4 regions of the Bacillus sp. V33-4 genome follow, and region 1 is predicted to be linked to each of the others. Evidence: riboswitches for the same ligand, from Rfam matches in the RefSeq annotation. Region 1 holds a riboswitch; each other region holds the start of a gene.
The links. Region 1 has a riboswitch for S-adenosylmethionine ahead of CVD23_RS09855 (methionine ABC transporter ATP-binding protein). Riboswitches for the same ligand answer to the same signal wherever they lie in the genome.
Positions count from the first base shown of each region.

Region 1 (3,058 bases):
GGTTTGGCACGATATAGTCCTGGAATGTTTCGATTTCAAGCTCGATTCCCTTCTCTTCCAACAATGGTTTTGCTTCTTCAAGAATTTCAGCATGCGGTACGTTAGAAGCACCGACCACCAACGTTTTGCTTTCTTTTTCATTGCTTTCACCAGCATTGCCGCCTTCAGAGCTTGTTTTTTCGCCAGTTCCGCAAGCTGCAAGCACGAGGGCAATTGCAAGGGTTGTAATAAACAGTAACCATTTTTTCATCTGTAAACCTCTCCTTATCTTTTATCTAATTTTGATGTAATAAAATCTCCAATAAACTGGAGGATGAATACAATAATTAAAATAATAATCGTCGCGACAAGCGTGACATCAAAACGGCTGCGCTGGAAGCCATCAAGGTATGCGAGGTTTCCAAGTCCTCCGGCACCGATTACGCCTGCCATCGCCGTGTAGCCGACCAGAGCGATCGCCGTTACGGTAATTCCTGAGACAAGAGCAGGCATCGATTCTGGAAGAAGCACCTTCCAAATGATTGTGCTTGTTGATGCACCCATTGATTTGGCCGCTTCAACAACCCCTTTATCAATTTCTCGCAGGCCAATTTCGACCATTCGCGCATAAAAAGGCGCTGCGCCGATGATCAGCGCGGGAAGGGCGGCATTTTCTCCAATCATCGTTCCAATAATGAATTTTGTAAAAGGAATTAATAGAACAATTAAAATAATAAACGGGATTGAACGAAAAATATTAACAAAGCTGCTGATAACTAAATTAACCAATCGATTTTCCCAAATATTCCCTTTAGACGTCAAAAACAGCAACAGTCCGAGCAGTAGACCTAAAACAAACGTAGCGAGAACGGAAATACCTGTCATATAAAGCGTTTCGGTTGTCGCTTCCCACATTTTTTCCCAATCTACATTAGGCAGCATTGTTTCAATCATTCGTGATCACCTCCACCCCAACCTGCTGGGTGCGTATGTAATCAATTGCCTTCGCTGCCTCTGCTTCTGCGGCATCAATATGGATAAATAGTGTTCCATAAGAGCCATTCTGGGTTTTGGAAATTTTACCCTGCAAGATGTTAATCGTCACCTGATAATTTCGGATCAGGTTTGTAATTAACGGCTGTTCTGTACCTTCCCCTACGAAGGTCAGTTGAACGACCTGGCCGTGCGGATAGCTTTCCAGCAAGTGCTCAATCGTTTCCTTTGTTTCCTCCGGTTCGGTAACTTGCTGAACAAATCTTCTCGTGATCGGCTGCTGTGGATTTTTAAATACATCGAGCACATCTCCAAGTTCGACAACCCGCCCACTTTCCATTACAGCGACCCGATGGCAAATTTTCCGGATCACATGCATCTCATGGGTAATCAACACGATCGTCAACCCAAGGCGTTTATTAATATCTACGAGCAGCTCAAGAATAGAGTCCGTAGTTTGCGGGTCAAGGGCAGATGTTGCTTCATCGCATAGAAGCACTTTCGGATTGTTGGCCAGTGCTCTTGCTATTCCGACCCGCTGTTTCTGCCCGCCGCTCAATTGTGAAGGGTAGGCATCTTCCCGCCCTTCCAGTCCGACCAATTTAATCAATTCATTGACACGCTTTAATCTTTCCGGCTTTCTCAGCCCGGCAATTTCAAGAGGAAAAGCAATATTTTCACGTACTGTTCTTGACCAAAGCAAATTAAAGTGCTGGAAGATCATACTGATCTCCTGGCGCGCCTTGCGAAGCTGGCTGCCCTTGATTTGTGACACCTGACGCCCAGCTACGGTAATCGATCCCTCAGTCGGAATCTCAAGACCGTTCAGCATGCGAATCAAAGTACTTTTTCCAGCGCCGCTATATCCGATGACACCAAAGATTTCTCCTTCTTTTATTTCCAGGTTCACGTCTTCTACTGCGCTAATCTGTCCATTTTTAGAAGGATAAATCTTTTTTACGTTTTTTATCGTAATCAACTGATTCACCCTCTTAAATCCGATTCACCCCGTGGGCTAACTTAACATTAAAAACTGCCCTTACATCGCTATACCATTTTGAATGCATTACTAATACAAACTCGTATCTATCCCGATAAGCGCGCAAATAAAAAGCCTTTCTGCTCTGTGAGCAGAAAGGCATATCATCTATGTCCTTTCTCTCATCTCCCAAAGCCTCAAGCTTTGTGTGAATTGGCACCATTTCATTGAATAAATGTTCAATGATGGTTGCCGGGCTTCAACGGGCACATCCCTCCACCTCTCTTGATAAGAGCGCAAAATCTTCTTTTATATTAAATTGGTTTTTGCCTGAAAATAAGCAGTTTTTAATTATGAGTGATATCGTATCACGGATAAAAAAGAGTGTCAACGACAAAGTTTTTCCGCTGAAATCGTCTAAAAATTATACATGGGCCGTCCTTGAAATGATGCCTGTTGCTTTTTCAATTGCTTGTTCTAAATCTTCAATTAAATCTTCGGCATTTTCGATTCCAATCGATACACGAATAAGGTCTTCTGGCACACCGGCTGCCGCCAGTCCATCTGCATCAAGCTGTTGGTGGGTCGTGCTTGCTGGATGAATGATTAAGCTTTTCGCATCTCCGACATTCGCAACATGCGCCCATAATGACAAAGAGTTAATCAATTTTTCGCCAGCTTTTCTTCCTCCTTCGATTCCAAATACGACAACAGAACCTGCCCCTTTCGGCAAATACTTTTCAGCTAATTTCTTATCAGGATGGGCTTTATGCCCCGGATAAAGAATCCATTTTACTGCAGGGTGGTTTTCCAGATACTCAATCATGATTTTCGTGTTGGCAACATGCTCCTTCATTCTCACATGAAGGGTTTCCAATCCAAGTGTGAATTGAAAAGCGTTTTGCGGGCTCAGTGCCGGTCCCAAATCGCGAAGAAGCTGGACTCTCGCTTTAACAATGAACGCTGCTGGACCCAATGCTTCACTATAAACAAGATCGTGATAGCTTGAATCAGGCTCATTAAAACCCGGGAACTTAGCTGAGCTCCAATCAAACTTCCCTCCATCTACAATGATCCCGCCAAGAGTGGTCCCATTCCCGACGAGCC
Region 1 covers NZ_PGVC01000024.1:112,428-115,485, forward strand. The annotation lists gene CVD23_RS09845 (MetQ/NlpA family ABC transporter substrate-binding protein) at 1-250, opposite strand, end outside; gene CVD23_RS09850 (methionine ABC transporter permease) at 265-933, opposite strand; gene CVD23_RS09855 (methionine ABC transporter ATP-binding protein) at 926-1,951, opposite strand; SAM riboswitch class I at 2,131-2,246, opposite strand; gene CVD23_RS09860 (O-acetylhomoserine aminocarboxypropyltransferase/cysteine synthase family protein) at 2,376-3,058, opposite strand, start outside.

Region 2 (3,058 bases), on a different contig from region 1:
TTGGTAGTTTTGGTCTGGATTGCCAAAAGCAATGTCCATTTGAATACAAGCTATTGATAGTTTCAAAATTGTCACCCCATTCAAAAAACTAAAAAATTTCGCTTTACAAGCTGTTATTAACGTTATATCATTTGTGACTAGAATTTCAAATTCATTTTTTATAAAGCGGGTGCTAAAGTGACACGTTTTTCCCAGTCAGATTTATTAAATAGCCTGCCGAGGCAGTTTTTTGCCTCACTCGTCAAAAAGGCAGGAATATACATTGAACAGGGCCATGATGTGATTAATCTGGGCCAGGGCAACCCGGACCAGCCAACACCAGGACATATTGTCAAAGCATTGCAGGCCGCGGCTGAAAACCCGGTCAATCATAAATATTCACCCTTTCAAGGATTTCGCTACTTGAAGGAAGCGGCAGCTGAGTTCTATAAGCGGGAGTATGAGGTCGAGTTGGACCCGGATACAGAAGTGGCCGTATTGTTCGGCGGAAAAGCAGGTTTGGTTGAAATTCCGCAATGTTTATTAAATCCGGGGGATACTGTGCTAGTTCCTGATCCGGGTTATCCGGATTACTGGTCTGGGGTAGCATTGGCGAGAGCGGAAATGTTGTATATGCCATTGCTTGAGCAGAACGGTTTTCTCCCTGATTATCATGATTTAAGCGCGGACGCATTAGCAAAAGCAAAGTTAATGTTCCTGAATTACCCGAACAATCCGACCGGAGCAACTGCGACCCTTCCGTTCTTTGCAGAGACCGTAACGCTTGCGAAACAGCATGACATTTGCGTTGTCCATGATTTCGCATATGGAGCAATCGGTTTTGATCAGCAAAAACCAATCAGCTTTTTGCAGGCGGAAGGCGCCAAGGAAGTCGGCATTGAAATTTACACTTTATCGAAGACGTATAACATGGCCGGCTGGAGAGTTGGTTTCGCTATTGGTAATAAAAGCGTAATCAGTGCGATCAATTTGCTTCAGGACCACCTTTATGTCAGCCTTTTTGGAGCAGTACAGGAAGCGGCGGCAGCAGCTTTACTGGAATCGCAGGAATGTGTAGAGGAACTGAACCAATTATATGAATCGCGGCGAAACACGTTTATTAACGGGCTGCAATCGATAGGCTGGGAGGTTGCAGCGCCAAAAGGTTCATTCTTCGCCTGGCTAAAAGTACCGCCTGCGTTTACATCCCAGCAATTTTCCGACTATTTGCTCGAAAATGCCCATATTGTGGTCGCACCGGGAATAGGATTTGGGCAATGGGGTGAAGGCTATGTCAGAGCAGGGCTATTAACCTCGGAAGAACGATTGCAGGAAGCAGTCAGAAGAATCGAATCTTTAGAAATATTTGATAAAGGGGATTGACAACTGGGAAATTTCCTGCGATAATCCAAATTAATTTGAACTATCATGAACATGATTATATGAAAATCGTTTTCTTATCAAGAGCAGGCGGAGGGACGAGCCCGATGAAGCCCGGCAACCGACTTGGATTATTCCAGGCACGGTGCTAATTCTTGCAGCATTCGCTGAAAGATAAGGAGATGTTAGTTTGAGATGCTAACCTCTTCTTTCTGAAGAGGTTTTTTTGTGGCCAAAATGAAAAAGTTGGCCCTCGCGTTTAAGGAAAGGATGATCGGCATGAGTGAAATAATTGCTACATATTCAGTCTATGATGCTAAACATAATCCCGAGAAGAAAGCAGAGGAAATTGCCCTCGGCTTGACGATAGGGTCATGGACAACTCTGCCCTACTTAGAGCAAAAACAATTGAAAAAGCACAAAGGGCGTGTTGTCTCTGTCGAAGGTCTTTCGGAAGAAAGCAGCAAAGAGGAAACAAAGGCACTGATTAAAATTGCCTACCCTGCTGTAAATTTTTCAGCGGATTTACCGGCGATCTTAACAACCGTTTTTGGGAAGTTATCACTGGATGGAAAAATAAAATTAATAGACTTGCAGTTTAGTGATTCCTTGAAAGCCCTTTTTCCCGGTCCCCGTTTTGGAATTGAGGGAATTCGTGAAAAAGTAAATGTTTATAACCGGCCGTTGCTAATGAGTATTTATAAAGGCGTAATCGGCAGGGACTTGCCGTACTTGCTTGCGCAGCTGAAAGAACAAGCTCTGGGTGGAGTCGATATTGTCAAGGATGACGAAATTTTGTTCGAGAACGATCTGGCTCCGTTTGCAGCGAGAATTTCCGAAGGGAAAAAGGTGTTAACGGAAATCTATGAGCAGTCAGGACAGCGGACCTTATATGCGGTGAACCTGACTGGCCGCTCATCGGCTCTCAGGGATAAGGCGAAAAAGGCAGCCGAGCTTGGGGCGGATCTATTATTGTTCAATGTTTTTGCTTACGGACTCGATATCCTTCAGGAATTGCGGGAGGACGACAGCATTGCCTTGCCGATTATGGCCCATCCGGCTGTCAGTGGTGCACTCGCTTCATCATCGGTATATGGACTGTCTTATTCGTTGTTATTAGGAAAATTATTGCGATATGCAGGAGCGGATTTATCTTTGTTTCCGTCTCCATACGGCTCGGTTGCCCTTGAAAAAGAACAGGTTTTGTCAATCGCAGAGGCTTTGACAACAGAAGATGCGTTTAAACCAGTGTTTCCAGTGCCGTCGGCAGGAATTCATCCAGGCCTCGTGCCATTATTGTACAGAGACTTTGGAAATAACAGCGTAATAAACGCAGGCGGCGGTATTCACGGTCATCCGGATGGCGCAAAAGGGGGCGGCCTTGCATTCAGGCAAGCGATCGAAGCGGTTTTAAATGGGCAATCTTTGCTGGATAAAGCAAAACAGCATGATGAGTTGCGGGCAGCGATCGAACTATGGGGCCATCAAGAGGTGACTGCATAATGAAAAAGCTTGCTGTATTTTGCGATTTTGACGGGACGATCACCGAGCAGGACAATATTATTGCGATCATGCAGAAATTTGCGCCTTCCGAGTCGGAACAGCTGAAGGAGCAGATTCTTTCCGGGCAAATTTCGATCAAGGAAGGTGTGGGAAAGCTATTCTCGCTCCTCCCCAGCTCTCTAAAGGAGGAGATTAT
Region 2 covers NZ_PGVC01000032.1:84,847-87,904, forward strand. The annotation lists gene CVD23_RS12585 (carbon-nitrogen family hydrolase) at 1-117, opposite strand, end outside; gene CVD23_RS12590 (pyridoxal phosphate-dependent aminotransferase) at 178-1,362, shown strand; SAM riboswitch class I at 1,434-1,540, shown strand; gene mtnW (2,3-diketo-5-methylthiopentyl-1-phosphate enolase) at 1,639-2,862, shown strand; gene CVD23_RS12600 (2-hydroxy-3-keto-5-methylthiopentenyl-1-phosphate phosphatase) at 2,862-3,058, shown strand, end outside.
Region 2: it holds a riboswitch for S-adenosylmethionine, as region 1 does, so the genes downstream of both, mtnW (2,3-diketo-5-methylthiopentyl-1-phosphate enolase) here and CVD23_RS09855 (methionine ABC transporter ATP-binding protein) in region 1, are expected to answer to the same signal.

Region 3 (3,058 bases), on a different contig from region 1:
CACCATAATCTACATCCTCCAGCGATACCAAAATTTGAGCTGGATCCAATACTTCGAACTTAATTTCATACTGATCCGGTTCTACGCTGTTCAAGTTAAAATCAGTTATACCGGCATCGGATTTCACTTTTACCCAACCGAGTTCTTCCAAAATTCGTACAGCACGTTCCTGATTAACCGGGTCATTTGGCAGTGCCACTGTTGTACCATCTTTAACTTCATCAAGGGATGTGTGCTTTTTGGAGTATAAACCCTGCGGTGCACTTGGTATAAAGGCTATGCCCGTCATATCCATGTTTTTCTCTTCATTAATTCCCTCCATGTAGGCAGTACTTTGGAAAACACTCGCATCGATTGAGCCTTCCTGCATCGCCGGGTTTACCTGCATGTTTTGCGAAAATGTCTTAATATTGACTTTATACCCTTTTTCCTCAAGAATCGGTAAAATACCTTTGCGGAATTGGTCTTCATACGTTCCAACCCCAAAGCCGACGGTAATTTCCTTTTTATCTTCTGAAGCTGAATTTGTCTTCGATTCATTCCCGCACGCCGCCAGTACCAATACCATTCCTAATAAAACAGCAAAGATTAATTTTTTCATTCCATTGTCTCCTTTTTCAATACTGACTGTCGTAACTGTATTAAAGCTTCCTCCGTCACATTGACCGGAATCGAGCAATTTGGTGCTAAAATAAATGGTTGATTTGCCATAATGCTCAGAGCTTCCTCAGCTTGAACACGAATCCGGCCAATATCATTTGCCGCAAACAACGCGTGGTCGACACCACCTACTTTTGTCGCGTTCAATGCTGCATCGAGATCAGGATTGCCTGCCGCCTTCGTATCCCAGCTAATCCCATCAATTGGGTAGTCGTTAAACCGTTCGGGATGGGCATGTGCCCCGCAGGTGTGCAGGATTCGCTTCCCTTGTTGGGCCGCTTCCAGCACAATGAGATCATAAGGTCTGGAAAACTCATTGAAGGCAGCCTCCTCAAACATATCCGGGTTAGCAGTACCGGTTACAGCGTAGAAGATGCCATCTGCGCCGGCACGATTCAATTCTATTACATAATCCGCCAATGTCAGCGCAATTGCATGTAAGGCGCGATGAACACCGGTTCTTTGTTCTGACAATAATGCTGCAATGGTGACAGGATCTCCACTGCCATAGACCGTATCATTCACATAAGCCGACTGGCCAGCCAGGAATAACAGCACCGTTAATGGTGAAAAGATCGTTTGGACAAGCGGAGTATCAGGCAGCCCTTGACGAATTTGTTTTACAGCCTCCAATTGCTCTTTTAATGGCGTGGATTCTATAGCTTTTTTTTCACGAATATCCCAAACATCTGAAGCTTTTTGGATGACTGCGCGTGTTTGTTTCGGAAAAACCGATCTATAATCCTGAAAATCGTATGTATTTCCCCATGCTTCTGCATAATACGTTGCCCGCGGATTGATTTTGACCCAGTCCCAATCGAACTGCTTCGTAAAAGCAACGGTCGCTTCTGCTAAGTCTTTAGCATTCTGTTCTTTGTCTAAAATATGGCGCCAGCCGCTGACTATTGGGCGGTCTGCCCGTTCACCGGACAATAAAGCTGCAAAACGTTGTTTCTTGTTCCATTCGCCCACTACTATATACCCTCCTTTTCCGCAGTAAAAAACCCTTCTTAAATCATTAAGAAGAGTAAGATGTCCTGCAAAGACGCCTCTTATCTTCCAAGCCTTGTGCTTGTTGGAATTAGCACAGTACTCCCTTAAAAAGAGTCCGCTGCCGAGGTTTCACCGGGCCAAATCCCTTCACCTCTCTAGATAAGAAAACCAAGTAATTTAATAAGATTAATAAGATAATAGCACTTGAGAAATAAACCGTCAATTGAATAACTTCATAATTTCATAAGTTCGAAACTTTGCCACAAATAAGTTTGTATTGCGAAACAATTCCAAAATAGACTTGCTCCTCATGAATGGAGCTTGCTTTGACTGAGCAGCCACTCGAAAAATTCCGGGTTGTTATACGTTTCCGTCCATGAATCATGCTTTGCATCTGGATAGACCGAAAACTTTACATTCCCTCCAGCTGCTTGAAGAGCAGCCACCATCTGTTCCGTCTCTTCAATTGGAATGATATCATCCTTCGCGCCATGAAAAGTCCAAACAGGGACATCTTTTAATCGATGAACGTTTTCTGCCGATCCGCCCCCGCATATGGGTGCTACCGCCGCAAACCTTTCAGGATTCTGGATCGCAAGCTCCCATGTACCATAACCGCCCATACTTAAGCCGGTTAGATAAATTCTGCTCTCATCAACCCGGTATTTTTGAATCGTCTGATCCAGCAAATTGATAACAGCATCCAACTCTAACAGCCAGTTCGAATATCGGTCCACATAATTGGGGCACTGCGGTGACAAAAGAATAAATGGTAGTTCCTTAGTCTCTGCCAGCTTCGGTAGCCCATTCCTTTTAAGAAACTCTACATTATTGCCACGCTCTCCGACTCCATGAAGAAATAGGACAAGCGGATAAGCCTTCTCCTGGTCAAAATGGTAGTCTTCCGGCAAATGTAATAGATAATCTAAGTTGACTTGTTTTCTTACGGTAATTTCTTTTTGAAATCGACCAGCTGTTTGCTTCATGTTAATCCTCTCTTCTTGAAAAAATAAAGTGTAAAGCTGCCTAATAGAATAGACAGCCCAGTAATAATTCTGATTGTTTCCACTTTATCACATTACATCTCTTTTCCGAAACAAAGTCAGCTTACCTGAAAACTGAGCTCCAAAAGTGCAGATCAAATGGATATCGCTGTTTCCTTCACACCAATGTTTACTTTCAAGCTAACCTTATCTCCAGGAATAAAGCGTTTATTAAAAACTGATGAATATACACTAAACGTTTGATCATTCACTAATACACTATAATGAATTTCATTTCCCTGAAACTGGGCGAAAAGAATTTCTCCCGTTACTTCGCCTCGTTCCGCTTCGGTGACTACCCATTGTTCGGGCCTGATCGGGTATAGATGTTGCTTTTTGAGTTCGACCGAAGTTCCCATATC
Region 3 covers NZ_PGVC01000027.1:42,611-45,668, forward strand. The annotation lists gene CVD23_RS10730 (MetQ/NlpA family ABC transporter substrate-binding protein) at 1-601, opposite strand, end outside; gene CVD23_RS10735 (uroporphyrinogen decarboxylase family protein) at 598-1,632, opposite strand; SAM riboswitch class I at 1,710-1,819, opposite strand; gene CVD23_RS10740 (prolyl oligopeptidase family serine peptidase) at 1,962-2,639, opposite strand; gene CVD23_RS10745 (ABC transporter ATP-binding protein) at 2,792-3,058, opposite strand, start outside.
Region 3: it holds a riboswitch for S-adenosylmethionine, as region 1 does, so the genes downstream of both, CVD23_RS10735 (uroporphyrinogen decarboxylase family protein) here and CVD23_RS09855 (methionine ABC transporter ATP-binding protein) in region 1, are expected to answer to the same signal.

Region 4 (3,058 bases), on a different contig from region 1:
GATTGAAACGACATTCACTTCCTTTTCTGATCTTAAGAGCGTTGAGGAAGCAATCCGGGAGAACACGGTGCTTCTTTATACGGAGTCGATTACAAATCCGCTTCTTCGTGTAGAAAAGCTTGAAGCGATTGTCGAGCTTGCCAAAAAGTACGACCTTTTTACACTTGTTGATAATACGTTTGCCACTCCTTATCATTGTAAGCCGTTCATACTTGGAATCGATCTTGTCGTGCACAGTGCGACAAAATATATTGGCGGGCATAGCGATATCACCGCTGGCGTGCTTGTCGGCAGAGAGGAATTAATCAGCAAAGCAAGAGCAAAAATTGTCAATTTAGGCGCAAATCTCAGTCCTTTCGAAGCATGGTTAACATGCCGGGGTCTGAAAACGCTGGCTGTCAGAATGAAGACACAATCAGAAAACGCTAAACGGCTGGCTGAGGCTATGCAGAATCATCAATTCGTAGCAAAAACCTATTATCCATTTAGCGCAAATCCTGAAAACTTTGGGGCAATGGTAACGATTGAGCTTGATAAACATGTTGATGTCAGCGAATTTTTCCGCTCCTTAACATGGGTGAAAATTGTTCCGACACTTGCCGGAGTAGAGACGACTGTTTCGCACCCGCTCAAGACATCCCATCGTGCGCTTCCACCGGAAACTTGTGCTGAACTGGGTATCACGAACGAGGTCGTCCGAATTTCGGTCGGTATTGAGCATTATGAAGACATTATCGTTGAATTCGAGAATGCCATTAAAAAGGCGCTAAATTGAGTAAATTTGAAATGTAATAAGCTAAACTGAAAAACGAATGAAGTTGTCTAGATATACAGGAGTATGCCGTAGGAAATGAATAATACTAACTTAACATTAAATAACAGTTCGTTTTTCATTAAAGAATTGCTTTATGAAATTCATTCAATTAAAAAAATACAAAAAAATTTATATTTTTAGTCATTTGTTATTGACTAAAAAAATAAACTTTACTATAATCCTTTATAAAGTTAACAGTTTAGTGTTTTAATCAAATAAAATATCTCTTATCCAGAGTGACGGAGGGAACAGGCCCGAAGATGTCCGGCAACCTTCAAGCCCCAAGCTTGAAAAGGTGCTAATTCCTGCAGGCAGCATGATGCTGTTTGAAAGATAAGAGGAGGGGCCCCCTCTTCTTATGAAGAGGGGGCTTTTATTGTTTTACAAAATTTGAAAAAAAGCCGGTTCTCATTGATGCAGTGGCGCTGAACGTTCACGAGAGCTTGTTAAACATTAAACCTATTATTCTTATAAAATTAATCAGATTTGGGAGGAAATAAAATGTCACAATCTTATGATACTTACGATTTAGAAACGATCCTTTTACACGGAGGGCAGTCACCTGACCCGACCACAGGCTCAAGAGCCGTTCCAATCTATCAAACAAGTTCATATGTTTTTCATAATACAGAACATGCCCAAAGTTTATTTTCCCTTGATGAGCCTGGCAATATCTATTCAAGAATTGGAAATCCAACCGTTGATGTTTTCGAAAAAAGGCTAGCCTTGCTTGAAGATGGGGTTGCCGCTGTGGCTACATCTTCCGGAATGGCCGCGATTGCCCTGTCGATCATGAATATTGCCCAGGCTGGCGATGAAATTGTTGCTGCGTCAAGCTTGTACGGAGGAACATATAATTTATTCGCGATTACCCTGCCAAAGTACGGTATTAAAGTTCATTTCGTTGATGCAACTGATCCGGAAAATTTCAGGAAAGCAATTACACCTAAAACCAAGGCCGTTTATGGAGAGATCATCGGAAATCCAAGCTTGCGCGTTTTTGATATTGAAGCAGTGGCTGAAATTGCCCATGAACATGGAGTGCCATTAATTATTGATAATACTTTTGCTTCCCCATATTTGTGTAAACCAATCCAATGGGGTGCTGATATCGTTGTCCATTCAGCGACAAAATGGATTGGCGGACATGGAACAACAATTGGCGGTATCGTGATTGACGGCGGACGCTTTAATTGGAACAGTGAGAAATTCCCTGGTTTTACAGAACCAGATCCAAGCTATAATGGCTTGCGCTATGCCAATGATTTTGGAACGCTTGCTTTCAGCACAAAGCTGCGCGTCCAGTTATTGCGCGATTTCGGTTCATCGTTAAGCCCGCACAGTGCGTTTTTACTGCTGCAGGGGCTTGAAACGCTTCATTTAAGAGTTGAAAAACATAATGAAAATGCCTTGAAGGTTGCAGACTTTCTAAAAGCTCATCCTGCTGTCGAGTGGGTATCCTATCCGGGACTTGAAGAGCATTCAGCTCATGAACTGGCCAAGAAATACTTAGGGGGCGGATTCGGGTCGATCGTCAACTTTGGAATTAAGGGTGGACGTGACACCGGGAAAACGGTCATCGACCATGTTGCACTATGGTCCCATGTTGCCAATGTCGGGGATGCTAAGTCGTTGATTATCCATCCGGCCTCAACTACGCATCAGCAACTGAGTGCTGAGGATCTCATTAAAACAGGGGTTACTGAAGAATTGATCCGCTTATCGATCGGGATTGAATCGGTGCGCGATTTAACAAACGATTTGGACCGTGCTTTCTTCGAAGCAACTGGGCTTTCTTCCAAAGGAGAAGTAAAGGGCGATGTCGCAGTGAATGATGAAGGTGTGATTCGTTGGGCCCTTCAATCACCAACTATTCGTGAAACAGAGAACGGCAATGAAGTTCAGCGTGCAAAGACATTGGCTGTTGTCGGGCTAAGCAGCAATCCGGGCCGCCCGAGCCACCGTCTGGCAAGGAAAATGCAGCGGCTTGGCTACCGTATCATTCCGGTCAATCCTCGAGAAACGGAAGTCCTTGGCGAAAAGGCCTATCCGGATTTAACGTCGATTCCGTTTAAAGTTGATATTGTCCAGGTATTCCGCAGCCCTGAAGCGGCGGTCGAAATTGCCGAAGAAGCAGGCAAAATTAAGCCGAAGGTTTTCTGGCTCCAGGAGGGTGTTATTTCCCCTAAAGCTGTAGAGGTCGCAAAAGAAGCAGGACTTGAAGTTGTCCAAAACCGCTGTACC
Region 4 covers NZ_PGVC01000010.1:62,218-65,275, reverse strand. The annotation lists gene CVD23_RS04635 (trans-sulfuration enzyme family protein) at 1-775, shown strand, start outside; SAM riboswitch class I at 1,039-1,154, shown strand; gene CVD23_RS04630 (PLP-dependent aspartate aminotransferase family protein) at 1,316-3,058, shown strand, end outside.
Region 4: it holds a riboswitch for S-adenosylmethionine, as region 1 does, so the genes downstream of both, CVD23_RS04630 (PLP-dependent aspartate aminotransferase family protein) here and CVD23_RS09855 (methionine ABC transporter ATP-binding protein) in region 1, are expected to answer to the same signal.